Regions from separate parts of the Bradyrhizobium sp. GW821-FHT13H05 genome, predicted to be linked through region 1. Evidence: predicted binding sites of a transcription regulator. Region 1 holds the regulator's gene; each other region holds the start of a gene.
What was found. The regulator PhoB, encoded in region 1, activates phosphate uptake and scavenging genes when phosphate is short. The targets are predictions, from matches to a motif close to TGTCATNNANCTGTCAT.

Region 1 (5,604 bases):
AACCGGATGTACGACCTCTATCCCGGCCAGCGCGTCACCGGTCAGCTGATGCTCGACCAGACCAACATCCTCGATCCCAAGCTCGACCTCAACCTGCTGCGCGCCCGCGTCGGCATGGTGTTCCAGAAGCCGACGCCGTTCCCGATGACGATCTACGAGAATATCGCCTTCGGCATCCGCCTCTACGAGAAGATCTCGAAGTCCGAGATGGACGACCGCGTCGAGAAGGCGCTGCGCGGCGGCGCGCTGTGGAACGAGGTCAAGGACAAGCTCAACGCCTCCGGCCTGTCGCTCTCCGGCGGCCAGCAGCAGCGCCTCTGCATCGCCCGCACGGTCGCGGTGCGGCCCGAGGTGATCCTGTTCGACGAGCCCTGCTCGGCGCTCGACCCGATCTCGACCGCCAAGGTCGAGGAGCTGATCCAGGAACTGTCCGAGAACTACACGATCGCGATCGTCACCCACAACATGCAGCAGGCGGCGCGCGTCTCCGACAAGACCGCCTTCATGTATCTCGGCGAGCTGATCGAGTTCGACGACACCAGCAAGATCTTCACGTCGCCGACCGACCGGCGCACGCAGGATTACATCACCGGCCGGTTCGGCTGAGGAGACGGGACATGGGTACTGAACATACCGCAAAGGCCTTCGACACCGACCTCCAGGAGCTCACCCGGCTGGTCGCGGAGATGGGCGGCATCGCCGAGCGCATGATCGTCGATTCCGTCGACGCTTTGATCCGCCGCGACGTCGCGCTCGGCCAGCGCGTCGTCGCCATCGACGTCGAGCTCGACGCGCTGCAGAAGAAGATCGAGGAGCGCGCCGTGCTCACCATCGCGCGCCGCCAGCCGATGGCGGTGGATCTGCGCGAGATCGTCGGCGCCATGCGCGTCGCGACCGATCTGGAGCGCATCGGCGACCTCGCCAAGAACATGGGCAAGCGCGTCGCGGCGCTGGAGACGGATTTCCATCCGCTCAAATTGTTCCGCGGCCTGGAGCACATGACCGATCTCGTGCAGCAGCAGGTCAAGTCGGTGCTGGACGCCTATGCCGCGCATGATCTGCCGGCGGCGATGGCGGTTTGGAAGGGCGACGAGGAAGTCGACGCCATCTGCACCTCGCTGTTCCGCGAGCTCCTCACCTACATGATGGAGGATCCGCGCAACATCTCGTTCTGCATCCACCTGATGTTCTGCGCCAAGAACATCGAGCGGATCGGCGACCACGCCACCAACATCGCCGAGACCGTGTTCTACATGATCGAGGGCCAGGCGATCACCGACAAGCGGCCGAAGGGCGACATGACGACCTTCGCCACCACGGTCCCCAATACCTGAAGACTTAAGGAGCGACGACCTGATGGGCGCACGCATTATGGTGGTTGAGGACGAGGAAGCTCTCACCGAGCTTCTCCGCTACAACCTCGAAGGCGACGGCTATGACGTCGAGACGGTGATGCGTGGCGACGACGCCGACACCCGCCTCAAGGAGCACATTCCCGATCTGATCGTGCTCGACTGGATGTTGCCGGGCCTGTCAGGCATCGAATTGTGCCGGCGGCTTCGCACCCGGCCCGAGACCAAGCAGCTGCCGATCATCATGCTCACGGCGCGCGGCGAGGAGAGCGAGCGGGTGCGGGGTCTTGCGACCGGTGCCGACGACTACATCGTCAAGCCGTTCTCGGTGCCCGAGCTGCTCGCCCGCGTGAAGGGCCTGCTGCGGCGCGCCAGCCCCGAGCGGCTCGCCACCGTGCTCGCCTATGGCGACATCGAGCTCGACCGCGACAAGCGCCGTGTCGCGCGCTCGGGCCGGCCGATCGACCTTGGCCCGACCGAATATCGCCTGCTGGAGTTCTTCCTGGAGCATCCCGGCCGCGTGTTCTCGCGCGAGCAGCTGCTCGACAGCGTCTGGGGCCGCGACATCTATATCGACGAGCGCACCGTCGACGTTCACATCGGCCGTCTGCGCAAGCTGCTCAATCTCGGTCGCGAGCAGGACCCGATCCGCACCGTCCGCGGTGCCGGCTACGCGCTGGATGACCGTTTCGCGAAGGCGGAGCAGACGTAAGGTTTGCTGCAAGCAAGCCAATAAAAAGCGCGCCGGGTGGCGCGCTTTTTTATGTCCGGATCGTCCCGGTCCCCCGTGCGCAATTGCGCATTAGGCCGGAACGATGTCGTTTGGGGCCCAGCTCAGCGCGGACCCGGCTTCGCCGGCGCCCGCCGGCGATCTGCGGCCGGCTGATACGCCACCCGCGAGTGCTGGGCGCAGTAGGGCAGGCCGGAGAGCGCCTTGCCGCCGCAGAAGAAGAAATCCGGGCTCGAGGGGTCGCCGACCGGCCAGTGGCAGGTCGCCTCGTTCAGCTCCAGCAGCGACAGCCGCTGGCTCATCGGCACCACGTTGTCGTAGGTGACCGGTTCAGCCTCGACCTCGACGTCGAAGGCCTGCGCCAGCGCGGTGTTGCCGCGCGAGATCGGGCGGGTCACCCGCATCATATGCTGCGCGGGACGCGCCTTGCGCGGCCGGGGAGCAGCCGATGAGGGGCTCTTGGCGCGGCCGGACAGGCCGAGCCTGTGCACTTTGCCGATCACGGCATTACGGGTCACGTTGCCGAGCTCGGCCGCAATCTGGCTGGCCGACAATCCGGCCTCCCAGAGCTTTTTCAACTGCTCGACGCGATCGTCGGACCAGGTCAAAACCGTCATTGCACCCTTTCCCTCGCCGTGCGGCTGCCATCCTGGCGCCTCGCGGCGAATGCCTAAGCCTTGAAAAACCCGTGCCGTCAGAATCCCTTAAGGCTCGCCGGGCACCGAGAGCCGCCCGAACGTTTACGCCGGTACATGAGGACTTAGAGGATCAGAAACACTGCACGAGATGTCGTATCTGACAAGCCAAACGCTACAATATGGCGTGACTCACGCGCAAGAGTCCGCCGACTCGCTTCCACATGTTCCGTGGCTAAAACCACGTAAATTCGGCACCGCAAGACTACGGATTCAGCGTTTCGCGAGGCTTTCGGGCGGCATTGACACCCGTTCTACCCGGCATAAGATAGTGTCACGTGCCGCCCTTAAAAGGCGGCACGTTTCGTTTTCCGGGCCGGTCAATGGTGCGTTGCGCAATGCACGCTCACACCGTCCTCAACATCAAGTGACCGTCATGACTAACAGCGCTGCGCCGCATTTGCTCCCCGTTTTCGCCAGGTCGGACCTCGGTTTCGAGCGCGGCGAAGGCTGCTGGCTGATTGCGACCAATGGCGATCGCTATCTCGATTTTACCTCCGGCGTCGCCGTGAACGCGCTCGGCCACGCCCATCCGGCGCTGGTCAAGGCGTTGCAGGAGCAGGCGACCAAGCTCTGGCACATGTCGAACCTGTTCCAGAGCCCCGACGGCGAGAAGCTCGCCGCGCGCCTGTGCAATGAGAGTTTTGCGGACTTCGTGTTCTTCTGCAATTCCGGCGCCGAAGCGCTGGAAGGTGTGATCAAGCTGGTCCGCCATCATCACTTCTCCAAGGGACATCCGGAACGTTACCGCATCATCACCTTTGAAGGCGCCTTCCACGGCCGCACGCTGGCAACGCTGGCCGCGACGGGATCTGCAAAATATCTCGAAGGTTTCGGTCCGCCGATGGACGGTTTCGACCAGGTCCCGCATGGCGATATCGAAGCCGTCAAGAAAGCGATCGGTCCGCAGACCGCCGGCATCCTGATCGAGCCGATCCAGGGTGAGGGCGGCGTGCGCTCGGCGACGCCCGCCTTCCTGAGGGCGTTGCGCCAGCTCTGCGACGAGAAGGGCCTGCTGCTCGCATTCGACGAGGTGCAGACCGGCATGGGCCGCACCGGCGATCTGTTCGCGCATCGCCGCACCGGCGTCACGCCTGACGTGATGTCGCTGGCCAAGGCGCTCGGCGGCGGCTTCCCGATCGGCGCGATCCTGGCGACCGCGGACGCGGCTGCCGGCATGGGGCCCGGCTCGCACGGCTCGACCTTCGGCGGCAACCCGCTCGCGATCGCGGCGGCCAACGCCGTGCTCGACGTCATGCTCAAGCCCGGCTTCTTCGACCACGTGCAGAAGATGTCGCTGCTGCTCAAGCAGAAGCTCGCCTCCGTGATCGACCGTTATCCTGACATCGTCAGCGAAGTGCGCGGCGAAGGCCTGCTGATCGGCATCCAGGCCGTCGTGCCCTCAGCCGATCTCGGCGCGGCGCTGTGCAACGAAAAACTGCTCACTGTCGGGGCCGGCGACAATGTCGTGCGCTTCCTGCCGCCATTGATCGTCACCGAAGCCGAGATCGAGGACAGCGTCGGGCGGCTCGAGCGCGCCTGTGCCGCGATCTCGTCCAGCCAGACCAAGCGGGCGGCAAGCTGATGAGCAAGCCCCCGAAGCACTTCCTCGACATCAACGAGCTCCCGTTGTCGGAGCTCAAGAGCATGCTCGACGCCTCCACCGCCATGAAGGCGAAGCAGAAGGCGCATCAGCCGGTCAGGCCGCTCGAAGGCAAGACGCTGGCGATGATCTTCGAGCGCCCCTCGACCCGCACCCGCGTGTCGTTCGACGTCGCCATGCGCCAGCTCGGCGGCGAGCCCATCATGCTCACCGGCGCCGAGATGCAGCTTGGCCGCGGCGAGACCATCGCCGATACCGCGCGCGTGCTGTCGCGCTATGTCGACGCCATCATGATCCGCATCCTCAACCATGATGCGCTGCTCGAGCTTGCGGCCAACGCGACCGTGCCCGTCATCAACGGCCTGACACGACGCTCGCATCCCTGCCAGGTGATGGCCGACCTCATGACCTATCAGGAGCATCGCGGCCCGATCGAGGGCCGGACGGTGGCCTGGACCGGCGACGACAACAACGTTCTCGCCTCCTGGGCGCACGCAGCCGAACGCTTCAAATTCCAGCTCAATGTCGCGACCCCGCCGGAGCTCGCGCCGAAAAAGGCGATGCGCGACTTCATCAAGACGACCGGCGCGCCGATCGTGCTCGGCACCGATCCCGAGGCCGCCGTGAAGGGCGCCGACTGCGTCGTCACCGACACCTGGGTGTCGATGGGCGACAAGGAAGGCGAGCACCGCCACAACGTGCTCAAGCCCTACCAGGTCAATTCGAAGCTGATGTCGCTGGCCAAGCCCGATGCGCTGTTCATGCACTGCCTGCCGGCCCATCGCGGCGAGGAGGTCACCGACGAGGTGATCGACGGTCCGCAATCGGTGGTGTTCGACGAGGCCGAAAACCGGCTGCATGCGCAGAAGGGCATTCTGGCCTGGTGCTTTGACGCGGTGAAGTAGCCTCTACTTGTAGCCCGGATGGAGCGCAGCGAAATCCGGGTTTGTGTCCACGGATGAATTGCCCCGGATTGCGCTGCGCTCCATCCGGGCTACGCAGTCCCTCGTTCCGAGGACGGCGGAATGTGGGGCACCCCTTCCATTTCCCACCTCCGACCCCAGATAATGCGCCATGGTTTCCCAATCTCCTGACATGAAAACCGGGCCCGAAGGCCCGGTTCGCGCGCCATCCGCGGTTCCGATCGACGACGCCGTGCTGCCCTATGAGGTCGACGCGCTCGACGTGCGCGGCCGCCTGGTGCGGCTCGGGCCTGCGCTCGAC
Region 2 (5,604 bases), on a different contig from region 1:
GTAGGGATAGTCGATCTCGGGAATGCAGGGGCCGGGCTGGAGCGGGCTGCAATAGGACGGCGTGCAGGGCCGGTTGTCGAGCACGCTGCACGGCTCGTGCGCAAACGGGATCGGATTGATCTGCCGCGGCCGCGCGTCGGCGGCGACCACTGATATCGCCAGCAGGATGAAAACGAGAATGCCGCGCCACATGATGCGAGCCCACGATGTCACATGAACAAACGTGGCATCGCCAATGACCTCGTCAAGCCCACGCGCGTTCACATGCTCGCGCGCAAATGGCTGGAGCGGGCCCTAACCCTTCTTCTTCACGTCCTTGACGTTGGCGAACGCGATGCCCTCGGCGCGCTCGCGGGTGTAGCCGAGATAAAACTCGTTCCGGGCCAGATACACGGGATCGCCGTCGACATCGTCGGCGATGCTCGATGTGTTGGCGGCGAGGAAGGTGTCGAGCTTCTTGCGGTCGTCCGAGGAGACCCAGCGCGCCAGCTGGAACTCGCTGACCTCGAACTCGACCGGCAGCGAATATTCCGCCTCGAGCCGCGCCTTCAGCACGTCGAGCTGGAGCGCACCGACCACGCCGACCAGCGCCGGCGCGCCGTCGCGCGGACGGAACACCTGCACGACGCCCTCTTCCGACATCTGCTGAAGCGCTTCCTTCAGCTTCTTCGCCTTCATCGCGTCGGTCAGCCGCACGCGGCGGACGATTTCCGGCGCAAAGCTCGGCACGCCGACGAAGTTGAAATCCTCTCCCTCGGTCAGCGTGTCGCCGATGCGCAGCGTGCCGTGATTGGGAATGCCGACGACGTCGCCGGCGAAGGCTTCGTCCGCGACCGAACGGTCCTGCGCGAAGAAGAATTGCGGGCTCGACAGCGGCATGCTCTTGCCGGTGCGCACCAGCTTCGCCTTCATGCCGCGGCTGAGCTTGCCGGAACACAGACGTGCAAAGGCGATGCGATCGCGATGGTTCGGATCCATGTTCGCCTGGATCTTAAACACGAAGGCGCTCATGCGCGGATCGGTCGCCTCGATCTTGCGCTGGTCGCTCTCCTGCGCGCGCGGCTCGGGGGCGAATTTGCCGAGGCCCTCCAGCAGATCGCCGACGCCGAAATTGCGCAGCGCGCTGCCGAAATAGACCGGCGTCAGATGCCCCTCGCGAAAGGCTTCCAGCTCGAACGGCTTGGAGGCCGCAGTGACGAGCTCGAGCTCGTCCTTCACCGCGGAGACGTCGAGATTGGCGTTGAGCTTTCCGAGCTCGGCGATCTCGATCTGCTGCGCGGCGCCAGTCTTGGCGCCACCGCCTTCGAGCAGCCGCACGCCGCCATTGACGACGTCATAGGTGCCGAGAAAGTCGCGGCCACGGCCGACCGGCCAGGTCATTGGCGTGGTGTCGAGCGCCAGCGTCTTCTCGATTTCGTCGAGCAGCTCGAAAACGTCGCGGCTCTCGCGGTCCATCTTGTTGATGAAGGTGATGATCGGGATGTCGCGCAGGCGGCACACCTCGAACAGCTTTCGGGTGCGCGCCTCGATGCCCTTGGCAGCGTCGATCACCATCACGGCGGAATCGACGGCCGTCAGCGTGCGATAGGTGTCTTCCGAAAAGTCCTCGTGGCCCGGCGTGTCCAGCAGGTTGAACACCAGCCCCTCGAACTCGAAGGTCATGACCGAAGTCACGACCGAGATGCCGCGCTCGCGCTCGATCTTCATCCAGTCCGAGCGGGTGTTGCGCCGCTCGCCCTTGGCCTTGACCTGGCCGGCGAGGTTGATGGCGCCGCCGAACAGCAGCAGCTTTTCGGTCAGCGTGGTCTTGCCGGCGTCCGGGTGCGAAATGATCGCAAAAGTCCGCCGCCGCGCCACCTCGGCAGCAAGCGGGGAACGGGCCGGCGATTCGGCTGTGGTGGTAGCGATGTCGGACATGGCGGGAGCGTTTGGCAGGGAAAATGGGCCGGATCAAGCCTCATGTGGTGATTGCGGTGCCTTCCGGCCAGCCCCATATCGGCCATGGGAGGGACGGCCCTCCTATTCATCAGCAATGTCAGCCGCGGGGACGACCCTGCCTTGAATGGAGGGTCATCATGGCCTGGGGTATCCTGTTTATCGCCGGTCTTCTCGAAATCACCTGGGCGATCGGCCTGAAATACACCGAGGGCTTTACCAGGCTTGTTCCGTCCGTCATCACGCTCGCCGCCATGGCCAGCAGCGTCATCCTGCTCGGGATAGCCCTCAAATCGCTGCCCGTCGGAACCGCCTATGCGGTCTGGACCGGCATCGGGGCGGTCGGCACCGCCGCGCTCGGCATCGTCCTGTTCGGCGAGCCGGCCACGGCGTTCCGCCTCGCCAGCATCGGGCTGATCATCGCCGGCATCGCTGGGCTGAAGCTCGTTACTTGACGAAGATCTTGACCACCCACCAGGTCAGCGCCGCAACGATGGCCGAGGCCGGGATCGTGATCACCCAGGCATAGACGATCGAGCTCGCGACGTTCCAGCGCACTGCCGAGACGCGGCGGGCCGCACCGACGCCGACGATGGCACCGGTGATGGTGTGGGTGGTCGAGACGGGAACCCCGAGGAAGGTCGCCATGAACAGGGTCGCGGCACCGCCGGTTTCGGCGCAGAAGCCCTGCATCGGCGTCAGCTTGGTGATGCGCAGGCCCATGGTGCGGACGATGCGCCAGCCGCCCATCAGGGTACCCAAGGCCATCGCCGCCTGGCAGGACAGCACCACCCAGAACGGCACGGAAAATTCGCTGCCGAGATGGCCCTGCGAATAGAGCAGCACCGCGATGATGCCCATGGTCTTCTGCGCGTCATTGCCGCCATGGCCGAGCGAATAGAGCGAGGCGGAGGCGAATTGCAGGATGCGGAAGGCGCGATCGACCGCAAACGGCGTCGAGCGCACCGAGAGCCAGGACACGATCGCCACCAGCATCATCGCGAGCAGGAAACCGACCAGCGGCGACAGCACGATCGCCAGCACCGCCTTGGACAATCCGCTCCACACCGCCGCCGAGATCCCCGCCTTGGCCATGCCACCGCCGACGAGACCGCCGATCAGCGCATGCGACGACGAGGACGGGATGCCTAGGCCCCAGGTCACGAGGTTCCAGACGATGGCGCCGACGAGGGCCGCGAAGATCACATGGGCATCGACGATCGAGGGATCGATGATGCCGGTACCGATGGTCTGGGCGACGTGCAGCCCGAACACCATGAAGGCGACGAAATTGAAGAACGCAGCCCAGAACACCGCGAATTGTGGCCGCAACACGCGGGTCGAGACGATGGTCGCGATCGAATTGGCAGCGTCGTGCAGGCCGTTCAGGAAATCGAACAGCAGCGCGACGGCGATCAGTCCGACCAGGACGGGAAGACCCAACGCAGCATCCACGGCGAGGCCCCTGCCCTAAACTTGCTCGATGACGATGCTGTTGATCTCGTTCGCGACGTCGTCGAAGCGATCGGCCACCTTTTCGAGGTGGTCGTAGATCTCGACACCGACGATGAAATCCATCGCGCTGCCGTCGCGATGCTTGAGGAACAGCTCCTTCATCCCGATGTCGTGGAGATCGTCGACCCGGCCCTCGAGCTTGGTCAGCTCTTCCGTGATCGCGGTGAGCATGGCGACGTTCTTGCCGATCTCCTGCATCAAAGGCAGCGCGCGCCCGACCAGATTGGCGCATTCGATCAGCAGCGCGCCGATCTCGCGCATCGGCGGCTCGAAGGTGCGGACCTCGAACAGCATCACGGCCTTGGCCGTCTGCTGCATCTGGTCGATGGCATCGTCCATCGAGGTGATCAGGTTCTTGATGTCGCCGCGGTCGAACGGCGTGATGAAGGTGCGGCGCACCGCCGTCAGCACCTCACGGGTGATGTTGTCGGCGTCGTTCTCGAACTGGTTGACGCGCTGGCAGTAGACCGGCGTCTCCTCGCCCCCGTTGAGCACGCCCTGGAGCGCGATCGAGCCCTGGATCACGGTCTGGGCATGGCGGTCGAACAGGTCGAAGAACCGTTCTTCCTTGGGCAGGAACGCGCGAAACCATCGCATCATGGGAATAGGCTACCGGTTGGAAATGGCCCGACCCGAACGGGCCGTCATGAAACTGTCATAGACCATTTTCGATCCGCGCGCGTCTCACCTCACGCCCGCGGAGCCGGATCATCCACCGCTTTCAATCGGCGGTTAACCTTACGTTAAATCAATAACTTAGAGCGAGCGCCGGAAGTAATGCGCGATTTCACCGATGACGCCGCGGCGGAAGGTGAGCACGCAGATCACGAAGATCGAGCCCTGGATCACCGTCACCCATTGGCCGAAGCTCGCCAGATATTGCTGCATGGCGATGATCACGAAGGCGCCAACCACCGGGCCGAAGATGGTGCCGAGCCCCCCGACCAGCGTCATCAGCACGACTTCGCCCGACATCGACCAGTGCACGTCGGTGAGCGAGGCATTCTGCGCCACGAACACTTTCAGCGATCCGGCAAAGCCCGCGAGCGTGCCCGAGAGGACGAAGGCCAGGAACTTGTACTGGTCGGTGCGGTAGCCGAGCGAGATCGCGCGCGGCTCGTTTTCACGGATCGACTTCAGGACTTCACCGAAGGGCGAATTGATGATGCGGAAGATCAGCAGGAAGCCGGCGAGGAAGCCCACCAGCACGACATAGTACAGGATCGTCGGCTTGGACAGATCGAGGACACCGAACATGCGTCCCTGCGGAATGCCCTGGATACCGTCCTCACCATGGGTGAACGGCGCCTGGAGATAGATGAAATACAGCAGCTGCGACAGCGCCAGGGTGATCATCGAAAAATAGATGCCCTGGCGGCGGATCGAGATGTAGCCGGTGATGAGCGACAGCCCGAACGCCGCGGCGATACCGACGAGGATGCCGAGTTCGGGCGGCAACCCCCACACTTTCAGCGCGTGCGCGCTGCAATAGCCGGCGGTGCCCATGAACATCGCGTGGCCGAACGACAACAGGCCGCCATAGCCGATCAGAAGATTGAAGGCGCAGGCGAGCAGCGCGAAGCACAGCGCCTGCATCACGAAGAACGGATAGACGCCCGTGAACGGCACTGACGCCAGCAACAGCGCCATCACCACGAACACGATCATCTCGTCACGCATCGCGCGCGGGGTCACCGGCAGCGTGTCGTCCGTCAAGGCTGTCATATCAGGCTGCCCTTCCCGTCAATCCCGTTGGCTTCACCAAGAGCACCAGCACCATCAGCACGAACACGACGGTGTTGGAGGCCTCGGGGTAGAAATACTTGGTCAAGCCCTCGATCACACCGAGCGCGAAGCCGGTGATGATGGAGCCCATGATCGAGCCCATGCCGCCGATCACCACCACCGCGAACACCACGATGATGAGGTCCGCCCCCATCAGCGGCCGCACCTGGTTGATCGGGGCCGAGAGCACGCCGGCGAGCGCGGCAAGGCCGACACCGAGGCCGTAGGTCAGCGTGATCATGCGCGGCACGTTGACGCCGAAGGCGCGGACCAGCGTCGGGTTTTCAGTGGCGGCGCGGAGGTAAGCGCCGAGCCGCGTCTTCTCGATCAGGAACCAGGTCGCAATACATACCACCAGCGAGAAGATGA
Region 3 (5,604 bases), on a different contig from region 1:
GCGAGACTCGCGGCGGCGAGATAGGCCGGTTCGAGCTCTCCGAGGGATTTGTCCCAGTAGAGCAGGCCGAGCCCCTGCGGCACGAGCAATCCCTTGTGGCTTCCGGAGCCGATGAAGCTGGCGCCGATCGCCTTGGCGTCAACAGGCACGACGCCGATTGCCTGCATCACGTCCACGACGAAGTAGAGCTTCTTCCTCGCGCACAGTGCGCCGACGCTCCCGATGTCGAAGCGGTGACCGGCATGGAACGTTACATGCGACATCGAGATCGCACGGGTCCTGTCGTCGATGAACGGAGCAAAGCTGTCGGCATCGACGATGTCGGTCATCGGAATGAAGCGCGTTTCGACGCCCTTCCGTTGCAGGTTGAGGAACGCGTAGGCGTTGTTCGGATGATCGCCGTGGATCATCAGGACATTGTCGCCGGCCAGAAGCGGCAGCGCATTGGCCGCGATGTTCATGCTTTCCGACGTGTTCTTCGTGAAGGCGATCTCAGCCGCCGTGACCCCGAGAAGGCGAGCGACCTTCGCGCGGGTCTGCTCCACCCGGTCGAGCCAGACGCTCTTCGGACCGGCCGTCTCGAAACCCTCGCGAAGGAAGAGCTCGATTGCTGCCTTCACCGGACGCGCGAGGGGTGTTTGAAAGCCGGCGTCCAGGTACACCATTCGTTCGACAGCGGGGAATTCCTTCCTCACAGCGTCCACGTCGTAGTGACGAGACATGCACATCTCCTGTTGGCGCCGTCAGGACCTGGCCCTCGGCCAAGCGGCGGAGCGGGATTCTCGGAACGGCGAGACTGCATTGCACAATTTCTAGTCAATCACCGGCAACGCCAAGAATATGAGCTTTGGCGATTTCGACAAACGAATTTGTCGAATTTCAATATATTTTATTCCGAAAAATGATAATGAGTGGCGTTGATCTTGATTTCGCTGCGAATTCCAGCCGGTGGGAAAATGACCAAGCCAGTTGATAAGGATGGACCGTTGGATCGCGCCTTCGCGATCGTTCGGCACGTTGCCGACCAACGCAAAGCCGTCTCGGCGGCCGAGATCGCAAAGGCTCTTTCGCTGCCTCTTCCGACCGCACACAGGTTGATCGGAAATCTCGAGGACCGCGGACTGCTTCAGAGAGCATTGGGGACGAAGCGGTACGTCGTAGGAAACCAGCTCGTCACGTTGTCCGCCTCTGTCATCGGAGCGGCCTTCCGTACCGCGCGGCGGCACGCCGTGCTTCGGGCGGTCGCGGGAGAGATCGGCGAGCAATGCGAGATCGGCGTCGTGCGCGACAATGTCGTTGCCTATGTCGACAGCGTCCGCGTGTCAGAGCCGCAGGGTCTTCAGTTCAATCCGGGCGAAGCGGCGCCGCTCCACTGCACGTCCACGGGAAAGATCTACATGAGCAGATTGCCCCAGCGGACCAGAGCGGACCTGTGCCGCGCACTCCCTCTCACAAAGTTCACGGAAACGACGATCGTCGATGTCCACGGACTGATGAAGGTCCTCGATGACACGCGACAACGCGGCTGGGCCAAGACCAACGAAGAATACGTGAAGGGCGTAGTGGGATGTGCCGTCCCCATCCTGTCCCCGGATCGGGAGTTGATTGCCTGCCTCGGCGTCTCCGTGCCAGTGGCGCGCGTGAGCTTCGCCGAGCTGGACCGGTTCATCCCACCGCTGCAAAAGGCCGCGGCGCTGCTATCGGAGACAATTCTGCAGGTTGAGGAGGACGACGGCGGGGATGCTCGATGATGCCATCATGCTCCTGTTTTGCCCGACGAGTCAAATCTTATTCGGGAAAAGCGTAAGTCATTGATCCGCCAAGCCCCTTCTACTGTGCATGGGGTTGTTTTCGCATTTTTGTCTTGAGCGGCCCGCCCGAAGCGCCCCTCACGCGCTCTCCGTCTCCCGGTGCACGTCGTGCACCACGAGCCCCATGCCTTGCTCCGGCATCTTGATCCAGTCGCGGCGCTTCAGCGTGCGCTTGGTGTCCTCATAGCCCGATGCCCAGTGCTCGCGCATCGAGGTGCCCGAGAATTCGTGGTCCTTGGCGTCGCCCTCATAGGCCTTCTGCTGGTAGATCAGATGCAGGATCGCGATCTCCGGCATGTGGCACAGGCTGGTCTTGAGATCACGCTCTTCGTCGGAGAGCTGTTCCTCCGGCAGCTTCGCCAGGGCCTTGTAGAGCAGGACCTTGAGATTGTGCGTGCGGCGATAGACGTCGGTGTTGTGGCGGGTGCGTGAGGAATACATGATGTCCTTGTGGCGGGCCATCACGTCCTGGATCGAGCGCGGCAGCACGCCGCGGGCGCTGAACAGGTCGACCTGGAACACCAGCGAATTGAGCGCGTCCTCCTGGTCGAGCAGATGCTGCAGCGGCGTGTTGGAGACGATGCCGCCGTCCCAGAAATGATCGGTGCCGATCCGCACCATCGGCAGCGCCGGGGGCAGGGCGCCGGAGGCCATGATGTGCTCCGGCTCGATCTCGTCATGGGCGTTGTCGAAATAGATGAAATTGCCTGAGAGCACGTTGACCGCGCCGACCGCGAAGCGGACCTTCTTCTCGTTGATGAGATCGAAATCGACGAGCTCCAGCAGGCTCTCCTTGAGCGGCGCCGTGTCGTAATAGCTCGTCGCGGTTCGGGCGCCGACCGGGCTGAACCAGGGATTGACCTGGTGCGGGCTGAAGAAGCCGGGCTGGCCCATCGCCGACGTCATCCAGGCGCTGGTGAGGTTGCGCCACTGGCGGAAGACATCGCCATCAGGCGTGTAGTGCCAGATCTTGCGGTCAGTGATGCGCTCCCAGAAGGTGCGCAGCGCATCTAACCGCTGCTCCGGCTTGTTGCCGGCGATGATGGCGGAGTTGATCGCACCGATTGAAACACCGCAGACCCAGTCGGGCTCGATGCCGGCCTCGTGCAGCGCCTGGTAGACGCCGGCCTGGTAGGCGCCGAGTGCGCCGCCGCCTTGCAGCACCAGTGCGACGCGGTCGCAGCGTTCGGGCCGCCAGCCCCGTGCGGGCGGCTGATGCGTTGCATAAGTCGGTTGCGACGTGCGGGCGTCCATGGCGATGCCTCCTGCTTGCGCCGAACGATTGCGTCCGGCAGTGACGGCGTGATGACAATGCTGGCGCTGATGCATCGCTTGCATGCCGGATGGCCGCCGCGGGAATGGCCTCGGGTCGTGCGTCTGACGGAAATCCTTCACATCGCAGTCAATGTTGGCGGCTAGCAATTTGCATGAGCCTGAAGCGGCCGGGCGGGCCTCACAGACATCACACAGGAGACCAGCGATGCGCAGGGAAGATTTGCTGAGGCTTCCATCCATGCCGGCCGCGGGGCCGAGCTATCCGGCCGGGCCCTATCGCTTCGTCAACCGCGAATTCCTCGTCATCACCTACGAGACCGACCCGGACCTGATCCGTGCCGGACTGCCCGAGCCGCTGGAGCCGATCGACCAGCCGATCGTGCATTACGAATGGATCAAGATGCCGGATTCGTCCGGCTTCGGCAGCTACACCGAATCCGGCCTCGTCATCCCCGCGCGCCTCAACGGCGAGGAGGTCAACTTCGTCTCGCAGATGTACCTCGACGATGATCCGCCGATCGCCGCGGGCCGCGAGATCTGGGGCTTCCCCAAGAAATACGCCCATCCGAAACTCGAGATCGTCAAGGACACGCTGACCGGCACGCTGGAATATGCCGGCCAGCTCGTTGCCATGGGCACGATGGGCTACAAGCACGAGAGCATGGCCGGCAACGGCGATCTCACCCGCGCGACGCTGTCGAAGACGCAAGTCAATCTGAAGATGATCCCCGGCGTCGACGGCCGGCTCGAGATCTGCCAGCTCGTCGCCATCAACCTCATCGACATCGTGCCGAAGGGCTCCTGGATCGGACCCGGCCGGCTGCATCTGGTGCCGCATGTGAATGCGCCGGTTGCCGATTTCCCGGTCCGCCGCTGCCTCGGCGCGCATCACTACATTGCCGATCTGACGCTGCCGTTCGGCCGCGTCGTGCACGACTACATCAGGGAAGCCGAGGCGGCGGCTGCGACAGGGCTGGCCGCGGAATAGGCGGCCATCATCAAACTGTAACAAAGCCGTAATTGAGTACCCGCGTGGATCCGGAAGATGCCGTCAGCCATCTTCCGGAGACGGGGCATTTGTTGACGGTTGGGGTTGGCCATGGCTGAGCCGGCAAAGCTTGTCAGCGCGACATCGAACGCCGAACCGGCCATCCCCGGCCTGGTGTGGGCGTTCCGCCTGCACAGCGACGGCAGCGCCGAACCGCTGCGGATCGATCAGGCGATCGAGTTCAGCCATGACGGCCGGCTCTGGCTGCATTTCAACCTGACCGATGCGCGGGCGCGGCCGTGGATCGCGACCTCGCATCTGCCGCCGCTGGCGCGCGAATTGCTGCTCTCGAATGACACCTTCCAGCAGCTCCATGTCATCGACCATTGCGTCTATGGTGTGTTCTCCGATCTCGTGCGCGACATCGACAGCGCGACGGAGGAGACCGCTTTCCTGCGCTTCGCCATGACCGAGCGCCTGCTGGTCAGCGGACGTCATCAGGCGCTGTGCTCGGCGGACGCGACGCGCCGGGTGCTCGAAGGCGGCTACCGCGTCGACAACGTCGCCCATCTCCTGGAAAAGATCGTCGACGAGGTCGCCGACACGCTGGACAGGATGGCCGACAAGCTCGGCCAGGAGATCGACGAGATCGAGGAGCGCATCCTCGCCGATGACGCCAAGCCGGAGATGCGCCGCAATCTCGGCCGTCTCCGCCGTACCTGTGTCAGGCTGCATCGCCAGCTCACCGGCCTGCGCACGCTGTTTCATCGCCTCGACCAGAAGAACACCGATCACCTCGCGCCGGACCTGCGAATCCAGGCCGGCAAGCTGGCGCAGCGGCTCGACGGTCTCGATCACGACATCGTCGAACTCAGGGAGCGCAGCCGCCTGCTTGAGGAGGAGCTGCGCTTCAAGAACGAGGAGGAGAGCAATCGCCACCTCCACACGCTCTCGATCGTGACGACGCTGTTGCTGCCGCCGACGCTGATCACCGGCATTTTCGGCATGAACACCAAGGGCCTGCCGCTGACCGACGTCGAGAGCGGTTTTCTCTGGGCGGCCGTCTTGATGGCCTCGTCGATCGGTGCTGCCTATCTCTTCATGCGGCGCACGGGCATATTCAAATAGAATAAGCCTGCGGATACCAGCCGTGATCGCGACCGCCCACAGCTCTTCATTGCGATATGCGATCGTGCTTGCCTGCGCGATGACGAGCACGGCTGCGCTGGCCGGCGCCAAGGACGAAAGCGCGGCGGAATGGCTGGCGCCAAAATGGTTCAACGAATGGCATGATGGTCTCGCCAACAAAGGCCTGAATTTTGGCGCCACCTACATCGCCGATAATATTGGCAACGTCTCCGGCGGCGTGAAGCGCGGTGCCATCCATTTCGGCCGGCTCGATCTCTCCGTCGATGCCGATCTGGACAAGCTCGTCGGCTGGACCGGCGGCCGCTTCTACGCCAATGCCTTCGTGATCTATGGCCAGGGGCTCTCGCGCAACTACGTGCAGAACCTCGCCACCATCAGCGA

Region 2: the regulator PhoB is predicted to act here: its motif matches at 4,093-4,109, upstream of AC1RR3_RS32535 (DUF47 domain-containing protein).
Region 3: the regulator PhoB is predicted to act here: its motif matches at 3,106-3,122, upstream of AC1RR3_RS35165 (acetoacetate decarboxylase).

Annotation. Positions count from the first base shown of each region.
Region 1 is NZ_JBXAPO010000005.1:1,081-6,684, reverse strand. It holds gene pstB (phosphate ABC transporter ATP-binding protein PstB) at 1-606, shown strand, start outside; gene phoU (phosphate signaling complex protein PhoU) at 618-1,334, shown strand; gene phoB (phosphate regulon transcriptional regulator PhoB) at 1,357-2,064, shown strand; gene AC1RR3_RS16825 (GcrA family cell cycle regulator) at 2,187-2,699, opposite strand; gene AC1RR3_RS16820 (aspartate aminotransferase family protein) at 3,154-4,362, shown strand; gene argF (ornithine carbamoyltransferase) at 4,362-5,285, shown strand; gene AC1RR3_RS16810 (Hsp33 family molecular chaperone) at 5,455-5,604, shown strand, end outside.
Region 2 is NZ_JBXAPO010000016.1:94,543-100,146, reverse strand. It holds gene AC1RR3_RS32555 (UCP034077 family protein) at 1-192, opposite strand, end outside; gene AC1RR3_RS32550 (peptide chain release factor 3) at 295-1,917, opposite strand; gene sugE (quaternary ammonium compound efflux SMR transporter SugE) at 2,076-2,390, shown strand; gene AC1RR3_RS32540 (inorganic phosphate transporter) at 2,383-3,390, opposite strand; gene AC1RR3_RS32535 (DUF47 domain-containing protein) at 3,406-4,050, opposite strand; gene AC1RR3_RS32530 (branched-chain amino acid ABC transporter permease) at 4,207-5,175, opposite strand; gene AC1RR3_RS32525 (branched-chain amino acid ABC transporter permease) at 5,177-5,604, opposite strand, start outside.
Region 3 is NZ_JBXAPO010000019.1:148,648-154,251, forward strand. It holds gene AC1RR3_RS35150 (aminotransferase class V-fold PLP-dependent enzyme) at 1-722, opposite strand, end outside; gene AC1RR3_RS35155 (IclR family transcriptional regulator) at 957-1,751, shown strand; gene AC1RR3_RS35160 (patatin-like phospholipase family protein) at 1,890-3,065, opposite strand; gene AC1RR3_RS35165 (acetoacetate decarboxylase) at 3,292-4,074, shown strand; gene AC1RR3_RS35170 (transporter) at 4,186-5,202, shown strand; gene AC1RR3_RS35175 (carbohydrate porin) at 5,225-5,604, shown strand, end outside.